One region of the Shewanella sp. JNE2 genome, then DNA from elsewhere that is predicted to be linked to it. Evidence: predicted binding sites of a transcription regulator. Region 1 holds the regulator's gene; each other region holds the start of a gene.

Region 1 (4,293 bases):
CCTTGCTCAATAAAGAGATCCAGCACTTGATTGACATAGGAAGGTATATCCTTAATTCCCATAAACAGCTCAGCCTTTAGCAACGGATAAAAGTCATTCACGATTGCCACAATTTGCTGTCGCTGACTTTGCTCATTATGGGTCAAACAACTCGCAATAAGAGAAGGAATAATAAATAAGTGGATAATATTATTGCGATAATAGGTCATCGAAATGGCCTGATTAGCATCGATAGACACTATCTCACCTAAAGGATCGCAGGATACTGAAAACTTATTTAAATCAATACCCTGTTGAACAAGATGCTTACCATCACCTTCCGCGACAGAAGTAAAAGAGGTATAAGGCACCCGCTTCAGCAGCGTGAGGTACAAATCTAACTGACGTTCTAACAAACAACGCTCAAGCGCATTTTGCTCAGAAGCCAATAAAGCTAAACTGGTAAGCGTGACGGAACTGGCCGCTGCCGCATCATTAATACGTGTCATCACCCGATTTGCTAACACGTTAACCGCTGGAGTTAACCAAGTTGGCTTTTGTTCAGGATCATCGGCAAGCTCTGCGCGCCAGTTAGGTGCCATTTCGTTTAAAAAAGTTTGCAGGGTAATCGGCTCTCCAAAGTTCACATAACCTTGACCAAAATTACCTAACTTTCGAATGGCTCCAAAAACTTGCCAAACGGATTCTTTTTGTTTTTTCTTGCCACTTAACTCTTTGTGATACGTGGCGACTTCCATCACATGGTCATAACCTAAATATACGGGAACCAAAGTAACTGGGCGCTCAATTCCGCGCAGCACGCTGTTCATTGTCATTGCTATCATGCCCGTTTTAGGCGCTAACAAACGCCCCGTACGAGACCGACCGCCCTCAGAGAAATACTCCACCGAATAGCCCTTGGCAAACAGTTGATCTAAATATTCACGAAAGACTGCGGTATAAAGCTTATTACCATTAAAACTACGACGGATAAAGAACGCGCCACCACGGCGGAACAATGGTCCCGCAGGCCAAAAGTTCAGGTTTATCCCTGCTGCAATATGCGGCGGAACCATACCTTGGTAATACAAAATGTAGGATAGCAATAGATAATCCATATGACTTCGATGACAAGGCACATAGACAATTTCGTGACCATCGTGGTGTAACTGACGAATATGTTCGGCACCTTTAATATTGATGCCACTGTAGAGCTTATTCCATAACCAGGTTAAAAAACGCTCGGCAATGCGCACTAAACTATCTGAATAATTTGCCGCTATTTCATCAAGATACTCTATTGCAGTTTCACGAGCTTGAGTTTCAGAAATCTTTTTGCTCACAGCCTCTTCTTGAATCGCCTTACGTAATGACTCCGATTTGAGCAACGAATCAAATAATGCCTGACGATTTGGCAGTAAAGGACCCGTCATCACCTTACGTTGGCGGCGAAAATGTACCCGTGCCACACGCGCTAATTTATGGGCTATCCCCATATCAGTACCGTGTTCATCTGCCATATAACGCAGTGAAACTGCATTCGAAAACTGTACAAAATTATGACGGCCTAGAAACAAAATCATGAAGCACTTACGTAGCCAAGTTGGATTTTCACGCTCCAACACAGCCGCTTTCATCGTATCGTCTTCTTTACCTGGAGTACGTCCCCAATAAAGACTCACTGGCACTAACTGAATATCAAGCTCCGGGCGCTCCTTATGAACAGCCAAGAGACGCATAAAACACTCAAGGAATGGCTCGTTACCCGCACGTTCACCAAACAAAGGTTTACGTCCTTGAAGGCAAACAACCCGTGGCGCAACAACACCGTTAACAACTAAAGGTTCGTAGGGGCTTGGCAAGCCTAATTTTTCGGTGACTTCACTCAGTGCCGCAATGTCACTCAGCGATTCTGTTTTCATGACATAAGCAAGTGGTCTGGAGGTATCCAGATTCAGATCGGCAAAAGGATCCTGAGGCACCACAATAGTGTGGACTAAGTGTTTTTGGATCCAACGTAATGATTTCAACCAAAGAGAGTCTTGTTTAGGCATTATTCTTATGCAATTAAGTACGTTTACTAGCCCAATAGAATACCAGACTCTGGGGAGTATTCGCTAATTCTCTCCTATATATCCCTAAATCACCCTAACATCAGGCGTTTTATAAGCCTATAAAACAATATATGCACCCCATCGGAATAAAATAAATACTCTTAAAAATTAAACACTTAAAATTAAACAGAAAAATATAAAACGCCTTATCTTCCATAAAAACTCAACCAATAGATCAGACTGAGATTTGCCGATTTAAAACACTTTACGATCTAAAAATGGTTAATACTTGCACTACAAACAATACTGTATATACTAACAGTAACTGTATAGAAAAACAGGAACAGCCATGAGACCCTTAACGCCACGCCAAGCTGAAATTTTAGAGCTAATTAAACGTAATATTGCCGATACAGGAATGCCACCCACCCGAGCAGAAATTGCCACTCGTTTAGGCTTTAAAAGTGCTAATGCTGCTGAGGAGCACCTCAAAGCTCTCGCCAAAAAAGGCTGTATCGAAATCATGCCTGGTACCTCTCGGGGTATCCGTCTCCCAGCAGAGGAAGAGGTCGTGGTTGAATATGGCCTGCCACTTATAGGCCAAGTAGCCGCTGGTGAGCCAATCTTGGCTCAAGAACATGTTGAACAGTACTATCAAGTTGACCCAAGTATGTTCCACCCTACCGCCGATTTTTTACTGCGAGTAAAAGGTGACAGCATGAAAAACATCGGCATTCTCGAAGGTGATTTGTTAGCGGTACATAAAGTACAACAAGCGAGAAATGGTCAAGTAGTTGTTGCAAGAGTCGACGATGATGTCACGGTTAAACGCTTCGAAAAAAAAGGCAACTTAGTCTATCTATACGCAGAAAATGAAGACTACTCACCAATTAAAGTGGATTTAAGTTGTCAAAGTTTAACAATTGAAGGACTCGCTGTTGGTGTGATCCGTAATGGAGATTGGCTATGAGTAACCTATTAGGCAATGCCCCACGTCATCCGGGGTTGTGGCTCGACAACATTCGAGAGCCAGATGCAAACTGGCAGTATGCACCGATCAGCTGTGTGCCTACACAGACTCAAGGCCGTACTGAGTTAATCCAGCTCAGTACGCAGCTCGCACAACTCAGTCAACAGGGGCGTTGGGTTGTACTCATCAATCCACCAAGTATTGGCTATAAACAGTTACTCACATCAGCAGGTGTGCGCATGGATCGTATATTACTCGTTCATGCAAAAGATGAGGTAGAAACCCTATGGGCGATGGAGAAAGCCTTAACAAGTGGTACGTCCAGTGCAGTCATTACTTGGACGACCTCACTCGATGCCCGTGATAATCGACGCTTACAAATTGTGGCAAAAAGTGCCAGAGCGATGGGTATTGTATTAGAGGAAGTAAATAACCACTTACAGGATAAGGTCCGCCTTGAGCAACATACACACTTTAAGCAAGCCACTTTTTTAGCCCTGTTCATTAGTTTTACAAAAGATTTTTTAGCCGTGAAAGCCGCCTCACATATGAATGTGAGGCTTTTTTTTAGCAATTTTTCAGACAATTAGAAAAATAAGTGATCTTGATCAATATTTAAACAGCAAGTATGGTTGATTAAGCTGGTGACTCTATATCACTGGCGATGGTAAAAACCGAGCTGTTATCCCAGCCAATTTTCCATCAATAATTAAAATGACAGATTTTTTCAGTAGTATGTGCCAGCGTGGCGAATTAACAGCAGTAACAGTACAAAAGTAAGCCATCAACGCACATTGAAGTCAAAAACGCTTTTTTGGGAACTGAAGAGTTTGCATAGAGTTGAGACTTACTGTGTGACTCTTCTTTGTAGTTGCAATTTGCAATTAGCAGAGGAGAAGTCTTGTGAAGCAATTGTTGTATTGTTTACTCGTGGTGTTATTCGCACCACCGTTGAACGCAGCGGATTCGCGGTTCAATATGACCACTGGTGTAACCGAGATAAGTGGCAAGGTTTATCACTTGCATATGACTATCTTGTATATCTGCTGTGCTATTGGCCTCGTGGTTTTTGGCGTAATGATTTATGCCATGATAAACCACAGAAAATCCAAAGGCGCAGTTGCCGCCCATTTCCATGAAAGTACCAAAGTTGAAATTGCTTGGACCATATTGCCATTTATTATCCTGATCCTAATGGCCATACCTGCAACCAAAACCTTAATCGCAATGGAAGATACGAGCAATGCTGATATCACCATCAAAGTTACTGGTTCTCAGTGGAAATGGCAT
Region 2 (4,293 bases), 2.3 Mb from region 1:
CGTTGACGCCACAGTTCATTGATCTCAGCTTGATCCTTAGGCCAAGCAGCATCTTCCCTATCGTATTCGTACACATCAGCCGGAACTGTAAAATCAATTTCTTGATCCAATAATGACAAGGCATAAACAAAGCCTTCATAACGGCGCTTTTGCACTACATCAAACATCTTGTATGCAGGTTCAAGCTCACCGGAAATCAACATGTTATCGAATTGATTAATATAAGGTTTAAAGCTATCTACATCCGCTTGGGTCAATACATTGCGGCGATAATCCAATTGTTGTAGATAGCGATCGAAGATTTGCGCTGAAAACGCATCATCTAAGTTGAATCTGTGGTAATGCGAACGAGTATATAAGTCCGTCACTCTCTTACTGGCAACCTTATGTTGTGCCTCTTGCTTGAGAGTGGGTAACTCGCTGATTTGAATCGTGGGTGGTACGGCCCAAGCCGAAAATCCGACAAAAACAGTGGCAATCGAGATAGCCAAAGTGAGTTTTCGCATCAACAAGTTACTCCGTCTTAATAAATGATTACAGCAGGATATGTTCCGCTCTAACTTTAATCGTTAGACCGCTATCAAGCTGAACATGAATATCCTCTTTATTAATGTCAGTGATCACGCCGGCTACGGGTGTCATACCTAACTTAACATTAACACGTTGTTTTTTCGCTAAATCAGTCAACTGTGCTTGCACTAAATTGACCACTGGCGCAGCAACTTTAGGTGCTGGTTTAGCAGGACGCTCAGTTTTAGGACGTTGAGGAACGGCCACTTTCTTATGCGCTTTTTTGGCTGCAGCTTTAGGCGTACTAGGTGCTTTTGCCGCACGTTTTGCCTTCGCTTTTTCCTGACTTTCTTTCAACATGGCTTGAGCATGATCAATATGTTCTTGCTCTAACTCACCACAAGGTTCGCCATCGAGGTTAACCCGTTGTGCGCCTGCTTTTACACATTTCAGGTAACGCCAGCTGCTGGTATAACGTCTTAAGGCAACTCGTAGTTGAGTTTTACTGACCTTAGAATCATCAGCCAACCTTTCAGCCAAATCTTGAAACAATCCGATTTTTAATGGCTTAGTTTCACCTTCAGCAATAAAGCACAAAGGAAATGTTTCATACAAATACGCCAAAATTGCATTGGTGTCGGTCAACTTATCTGTTGATTCCATCATTACTTCCACAGTCAAAAAGGGACATCGAATTCGAGGTGATAAAAATCAGCTTCTTACGTGTCGTTTGTCTTCGTTAAGCCCAATATTGAGCCAAGGTACAAATTAGCATTCTCGCCGCATTTTCTAAAGTTAAAAAAGTATAACTTAACCATTTTTTACGGCTTAACACATCAAGCTTATTGATGACATTGGTGTCAAACCGGCTTAATCGATGCTGGCGCATATTATAAGGCGCACGCTAGCGATTGCGACTATGAATTATGTGTTATTGCACGCAAATTAATCAAATAGGCAATTTTCAAAGCTTTTAACTAACAATTCCAGCCCTTTTTGGTCGTCTTCATCAAAACGATCGAAGCTCGGACTGTCAATATCGAGCACTGCAATAACTTTTCCGTTAGCACGAACTGGCACAACAATTTCAGAATTACTGGCAGAGTCACAGGCGATGTGTCCATCAAATTGGTGTACATCTGCAACCCGTTGCGTCTGATTAGTGTATGCGGCAGTCCCACAGACGCCTTTTCCTAAAGGGATGCGGGTACAAGCCACTTTACCTTGGAACGGGCCTAACACTAATTGCTCACCACGCATAACATAAAACCCAACCCAGTTAAGATCGGTTAAGTTATCATTCAGCAAGGCGGAAAAGTTTGCCATTGCCGCCACAACATCATCTTCACCTTCAAGCAAAGCTAACGCTTGACGATTCAGTGACTCATAAAATTGCGATTTCATTATATTTCCTAACCTTGTCTACTCTGCCGCTTCAGCTTTTTTCGCTGTTTTCTTGGTTACCGCTTGATTCGTTGGCGTACTATTAACCTGAACGACGCCTTTAAGCAAGTTCGTCAGCTCATCTTTATTACTAGCAAAATAAAATGCGAGCCGTTCGCTCAGACTTTCATCAATGCCTAATTCAGATTTTTGAATGAAGGGGATCAGGTTATCAGCGATATCGAGCATCTTATCGTAGGCATCGGCCTCCTTTTTCGATGTGAATGTCATCTTTTCAACCCCTTCTCTTACCACGACAAACTGTGTAATAACTGCCATGACTGCCTCGCACTGTTTTTATATACAGTAACCAGAATGACATAGATCGAACTTGTGATGCAAGTGTTCTGATTAATCTGGTATTATCAGGCGGCTTTCATTAGTGAGATAAGCGAGTTTTTCTGACGTTTCAATGTCCAACAGCATATCACTGATGGTTGGACACTTAATTTCTTAGTCATTTTGGGGCTAATTAAATATTTTTATATGCATGAAAACACAGTAGAAAACTCTGTAATCCTCTGTCGTTCCTGCGACTTGGCTATCCGCAAACGCGCCTTACCCTCAGGTGTTAGAGCCCTATGTCCGCGTTGCAGCACTGCACTCTATGATACGCCATATTGCTCAGTAAATGGCATGTTAGCCTTGTGTATTACTGCGCTAGTATTTTATTTTCCAGCTAATTTTTTGCCTGTACTTGAGATCCATTTCCTCGGCAGTATTCGTACTACTACCGTGTTTCAAGGTGCATTTGCCGTATTTGAGCAAGGCTACTGGGTGGTAGGTTTAGCGGTATTAGCGGCTGCGGTAATAGGTCCAGGATTATTGATTTTATCCATTCTTACACAGATATTAATTGTCAAATGGGGGCTTTCTATCCCCTTTTGGCGTAACAGTTTAAAACAGTTATTGAAACTTCAAGGCGTGCTTTCTCAACTGACCATGTTAGAAATTTACGTGATTAGCTTTTTAGTTTCATCATTTCAATTATCTGATTTTTCAGATATTTATTTTGGAATGGGTACATTTTGCTTCACAATGTTGTTTCTCGTGACCTTATTTTTACAACGGGAATACGATCTAGAGCATATGTGGACCCTATTGGATGGACATCGCTAGTATGAAACAGCAAGGTAAGGATATTGGCCTTTGTCTATGCCGTGTGTGCCAACAACTCAACACCACAGGTAGCACTCACTGCCTGCGCTGTGAGGCAGAGTTAAAGGTTCGTGATTACAGTAGCTTGCAAAAAAGTTGGGCGCTACTCATCACGGCCGCAATTTTATTGGTGCCCGCCAATCTATACCCAATCACTATACTGACTAATCAGGGACAAGTGCGCCACGATACGATTTTTTCAGGGATCATCCATTTAGTGCACTCAGATATGATCCCTATCGCCATTATTGTGTTTATCGCGAGTATCTTAGTGCCTTGGGTTAAAATCATAGGACTGTCCATTTACCTATGCGCGATCAGTTTTGAGCTTCCGATTTCAAAAAAGAAGTTAATGGTGGGATTTCATGTTATCGAGTGGATTGGCCGTTGGTCTATGCTTGATTTATTCGTAATTTCGCTCACTGTTGCGCTCGTTAATATGGGGCAACTGCTAGACGCTAAGCCCGCACCTGCAGCCACTGCATTTGCATTGGTTATTTTGTTAACTCAGCTCGCTGCAAAAGTTTTAGACACTCGTTTACTCTGGGATCGATTGGACACTCAAGATGACACAAATTGAATCGCCAAAAGTTGTGAAGAAAAAACTCTTTTCGCCCATTTGGCTGCTGCCGATTGTTGCACTCGCGCTCGGTGCTTGGCTTGGTATAAAAAGCATTAAAGAATCGGGGATTGAAATTCAAATTCACTTTCCCAGCGCCACAGGGATTGATGTGGGTAAAACCTTAGTGAAATATCAAGGTCTGACCGTCGGTAAAGTCAAAGACATTGGTATAGATGACGATCTCAAAGGTGTGAATGTCAAAGTGGTAATGGATTATCGCGCTAAGCCATTCTTAAATAAAGAAACCTTATTTTGGTTAGTGACACCTAAAGCCAGTATTACTGGTGTTGAAGGTTTAGATGCGCTGTTTTCTGGCAATTATATTGCGATTCAGCCAGGAAAAGGTAATGCGTCTACGTTCTTTGAGGCAGAACGACAAGCGCCGCCGATGCAAATAGGCTCTGAAGGCGTAATGATTGAATTAACTTCGGATAAACTCGGCTCTCTGGATGTGGGCTCACCTATTTTCTTTCGTCAAATCCCCGTCGGTAGTGTAGTTAGCTATCGATTAGCAGGTAATACTAATGTTGTTATCAGCGCCTTTATTCAAGAGCAATATG
Region 3 (4,293 bases), 820 kb from region 1:
TTTAAACCACCAACACCAATCACGCCCACCAACGCGATGACTGTGTATTGCCCCAAGCTCAATTTGGGCCAAGCTTGACGCGTAAAAGCGATATATAACGCCAGCGTGACCGCGGCTATGGTAAACCGCCAGAAAACGAGGGATTCTCCCGACATCTCCTCCAGCACTCGCTTAGCAATGGGAAACACACTGCCCCAGCTAAAAACACAAATCAGTAGACAAACGAATGTCAGGTAAGGGGTATGGGATTTCATATCTGCCTCTTGGGAGGGAATTGGGATTGAGCTTAGTTTATAAGTTTCATATATTATTAAAACTAGCAAGATTTAGAGGTTAAATTCCAAATATGAAACTTAATTATTCCCTAGACGATATGCGTTTATTTTGGGTTGTGGCACAGCAGGGCAGTTTTAAGCTCGCGGCTGAGCATTTAGGTATTCCACCGTCTACCTTAAGTCGTCGAATCAATCTATTAGAACAGTCTTTAGGGTTGCGCTTACTGCACCGAGACGCCCATAGGGTAAATCTTACCGCCACAGGTCAGCGTTATCTCGAACGTTGCGGCCCACTGTTTATCGAGTTAAACCAAGTATCGGGTGAGCTGCATGCCGATAAACATCAAGCGGTTGGAAAACTGCGGATCTCAGCACCCATCAACACCACCTACCTTTGGCTGGGGGAATCACTCAACGCCTTTCAATTACGCTATCCTAATATCGATATCGATTTAAGCCTGTCGAATATGAATATCGATGTCAGTGAAAACGCGATTGATATCGCCTTTCGGGTTGGCGAGCCTAAAGATCCTGATTGGATTGCAAGGCCACTCACCACCATTAGCTTTGTCCTTTGCGCCAGTAGTACGGCAACGCAATGGCATTCTCTGCAATCTATAGAGGAGCTCGAACAACATCCCGTTATTATCGCAAAACCAGCTAAAACATGGCGCTTACAGCATAATATCACTAGGCAAGATTTCGAATTTGAGCCAAGGAGTAATATCAAACTAGCCGTCGATGATATGGCTATCGCCAGTCAAGCTGTGATGGCAGGGCTCGGTATTGGACTATTACCCATTAGCATGGCGAGTGAACGAATACAAAGCGGCAAGCTTATTCAAATACTGCCCGAGTGGAAAGGTGCTCCGCGTACCGCTTACTTGATGTATCGCGATCGCGATAATCTTCCTCTACGGGTTAGGCTCTTGATTGATTTTATGCTGGAAAACCCACCCTCAGCTTATTAAGCGATTCGAGTTGGTGATGAAATTGATCGACTCAATAAGTGCCTAGAGCGCTAAATCAAGCTGAGTCTGGGTGTTTAATGTTGATGCGACATAACGTGTTGAATCGGCTAATCCTACAGAAATACCCACAAGCCGGATCCCCCGAGCATCCTGCCTAGCTAATGCCTGAGTAAGAAGATCATAAAACAGGTTCACAGAAACCTCCTCAGTGCGATGCTCTATCGTGGTTTGTTTAAAATCGCTAAATTTAAGTTTAACGACTTGCTTATGGATCTTTCGCTCCTTAGCGCTGCGGCTTAAACGCAACGCCAACTCTTGGATTAATCCCGGCATCACCTGCTGGCACTGTTCTAAGGTATAAATATCCTTGGCGAGAGTGGTCTCAACGCCAACGGACTTACGCTCACGATCGATGGAAATTCCCTGTCCGTCAATGCCATGGGCGCGCTCAATTAGCACTGCACCCAATTTACCAAAACGGGAGAGCAACTCTTGTTTTGAATAAACCTGCACATCACCACAAGTGTTTAACCCAAGGGATGTTAACTTTTCAGCGGTGACTTTACCCACTCCGGGAATTTTACGTAGCGATAAGGTCTTAACAAACTCAGGAAGCATCTCTGGTGTGATCACATATTGCCCGTTAGGCTTATTCAGATCCGAGGCAACCTTTGCCAAAAACTTCACTGGTGCTATCCCCGCCGAAGCCGTTAAACCCGTTTCGGCTAAGATATCACGGCGAATAGCCTCAGCAATTAAGGTTGCAGAACCCTTATATTGTTGGCACTCACTCACATCTAAATAGGCTTCATCTAAGGAAAGCGGTTCAATCAATGGCGTGTAGCGGGAGAAGATTTCACGAATGTGTAGCGATACTTCTTTGTAAACCTGCATCCGACCGGGAACCAAAATAAGATTGGGACACAGCTTAAAGGCATAGGAAGTCGCCATCGCCGAACGTACCCCAAATTTACGCGCCTCGTAACTACAAGTGCTGATCACACCGCGACGTTCACGACTGCCACCCACGGCTAAAGGCTTGCCACGGTACTCGGGAAAGTCACGCATTTCTACTGCTGCAAAATAGCAGTCCATATCGATGTGAATAATTTTTCGCACGTTGAATTCCTCCAACGTCAAAATACTGTATATAAAACCAGTAATCAAGTGCTCTATACACACTTATTCTCTTACCCACAGATAAAACAAAAGGAGCCGAAGCTCCTTTTATTGATGACGCGTCTACCTGAGATCAGATTTTGAATTGCCCAATATTTAAGGTGAGTTTACGGGTTACATGTTCAAAGCCCTGTAGACTTTGCGATAGATCTTGGCTGGATAACAAAGATTGATCCGATAAACCACGGACATTCTCAACGTTTTGCGCCACTTCCTCAGCCACTACCGCCTGTTGACCAATTGCCACGGTAATTTCTACGGTTTGTTGCTGAATAGACACAATGGCATTTGCGATATCATTTAATGCTTGCTCCACTTGAGTCGTCAGATCCTGACCTGCTTTTGCCTGCTCAACGCCAGACTCCATCACTTGTTCTGCCTGTAATGCACTTTGTTGTAATGTCTGAATAATGCCCTGAATATTAGCGGTAGAATCTTGGGTTCGCGATGCCAACGTACGCACTTCATCTGCCACCACAGCAAAGCCACGGCCTTGTTCACCCGCACGGGCCGCTTCGATAGCCGCATTGAGCGCCAGTAGATTAGTTTGCTCGGCAATATGACGAATAACACTCAATACCTCACCGATTTGTTCTGAGCTATTACGTAAGTGTTTAATCACTTTTGCAGCCTCAATAACTTGCAGAGATAGTACTTTCATCCCTTCTGTCGCACGTGAAACAATCTGAGTACCATCGTGGGCTTGAGTTTGTGCTTTCTGTGCAAAATCATTTGCTCTTTGGGCACTCACCGCCATCTCTTGGCTCGTCTGTGCCATTTGTGTCGCTGCGGTTGCCACAGAATCGATTTGCTGTTTCTGAGATGACACTGAAGATACGGCTAATTCACACACTTGCCGAGCATCTTCCACCCCTGTACCGACTTCCTGCGTTAGCGTGCGGGTATGCAATAACATATGCTGAACTTTTTCAGCAAAGCGGTTAAAGGCATCACCGAGTTTACCTAGTTCATCTTCTCGATCCATTAGAATACGTTGAGAAAGATCGCTATCACCTTCAGCAATATCCTCCATCGCATCCAATAGCTTAGATAACTGACGTCTAAAGGGCAGCAACATTAACCAAACCGTTATTCCGACTAACAGCATAATGCCGATAGCAACTAAACACGCATTCCAAAAGGCCGCTGTCACAGGCGCTTCTATTACCTCATGGGGTAACATAAAGGCTAAGTGCCATTTTTGCTTAGGATAATCCCCTCCGACAGATACAAAAGTGACTCTCTGTGGCACGCCATTAAACGTCACTTCAGCAAAGCCTTGCGCTTCCAGTTGCATCTGTTGTCTTAGTAAGGCGAATCCAGACGTATTTTCAAACTGACTGTCGACTTGACTAGCTAAAGAACCCGGTGGAAAACGCTCAGAAAATCCAGGGAAATAAACCAGCTTGCCGTCATCGGTCATCAGGAAAGCCTGACCAAAATTGCGATATTTGATCGGTGCTAACAGGGATTTACCAATGGTATCGATCAAAATATCCATACCACCGATACCAATCAATTCACCATTTGCCCCATAGACAGGAGTTTTAACCGTAGCAGAGATAGAGCCATCGTTAGCATCCACGGCAGGATCGCCCACAAAGAGTCCACGTTGGTCGATAGCCTCCTGCCACCAAGGTCGTTTATTAGTGTAGTAATTGGGGTCGCCATCGAAACGACCATTGAAATCAAAATATTCAAACGTATTAGCCGAACCAAAAAATACGGATTTTATATCGGGATCGCGCTCAGAAAAGGATTTGAAATAACGAATAATATTTTGATATTGGCTATCAGCGGCAAGATTGCTGCCACGGGCATGATACTGGCTAAACCAACTCACTAAACCCGGTTCAGCAAATATGGAG

Evidence for each region. The regulator LexA, encoded in region 1, represses DNA repair genes until DNA is damaged. The targets are predictions, from matches to a motif close to TACTGTATNNNNATACAGTA.
Region 2: MZ182_RS11055 (YebG family protein) is a predicted target of LexA. The motif match lies at 2,243-2,262, and genes of this name have one in related genera.
Region 3: dinB (DNA polymerase IV) is a predicted target of LexA. The motif match lies at 2,389-2,408, and genes of this name have one in related genera.

The regions. Positions count from the first base shown of each region.
Region 1 covers NZ_CP096169.1:156,559-160,851, reverse strand. The annotation lists gene plsB (glycerol-3-phosphate 1-O-acyltransferase PlsB) at 1-2,033, opposite strand, end outside; gene lexA (transcriptional repressor LexA) at 2,383-3,003, shown strand; partial or broken gene MZ182_RS00690 (cell division inhibitor SulA) at 3,000-3,511, shown strand; gene coxB (cytochrome c oxidase subunit II) at 3,907-4,293, shown strand, end outside.
Region 2 covers NZ_CP096169.1:2,471,034-2,475,326, forward strand. The annotation lists gene prc (carboxy terminal-processing peptidase) at 1-506, opposite strand, end outside; gene proQ (RNA chaperone ProQ) at 535-1,173, opposite strand; gene MZ182_RS11050 (GAF domain-containing protein) at 1,456-1,914, opposite strand; gene MZ182_RS11055 (YebG family protein) at 1,933-2,232, opposite strand; gene MZ182_RS11060 (paraquat-inducible protein A) at 2,440-3,072, shown strand; gene MZ182_RS11065 (paraquat-inducible protein A) at 3,074-3,691, shown strand; gene MZ182_RS11070 (MlaD family protein) at 3,678-4,293, shown strand, end outside.
Region 3 covers NZ_CP096169.1:976,451-980,743, reverse strand. The annotation lists gene MZ182_RS04455 (DMT family transporter) at 1-254, opposite strand, end outside; gene MZ182_RS04450 (LysR family transcriptional regulator) at 347-1,246, shown strand; gene dinB (DNA polymerase IV) at 1,289-2,365, opposite strand; gene MZ182_RS04440 (methyl-accepting chemotaxis protein) at 2,499-4,293, opposite strand, start outside.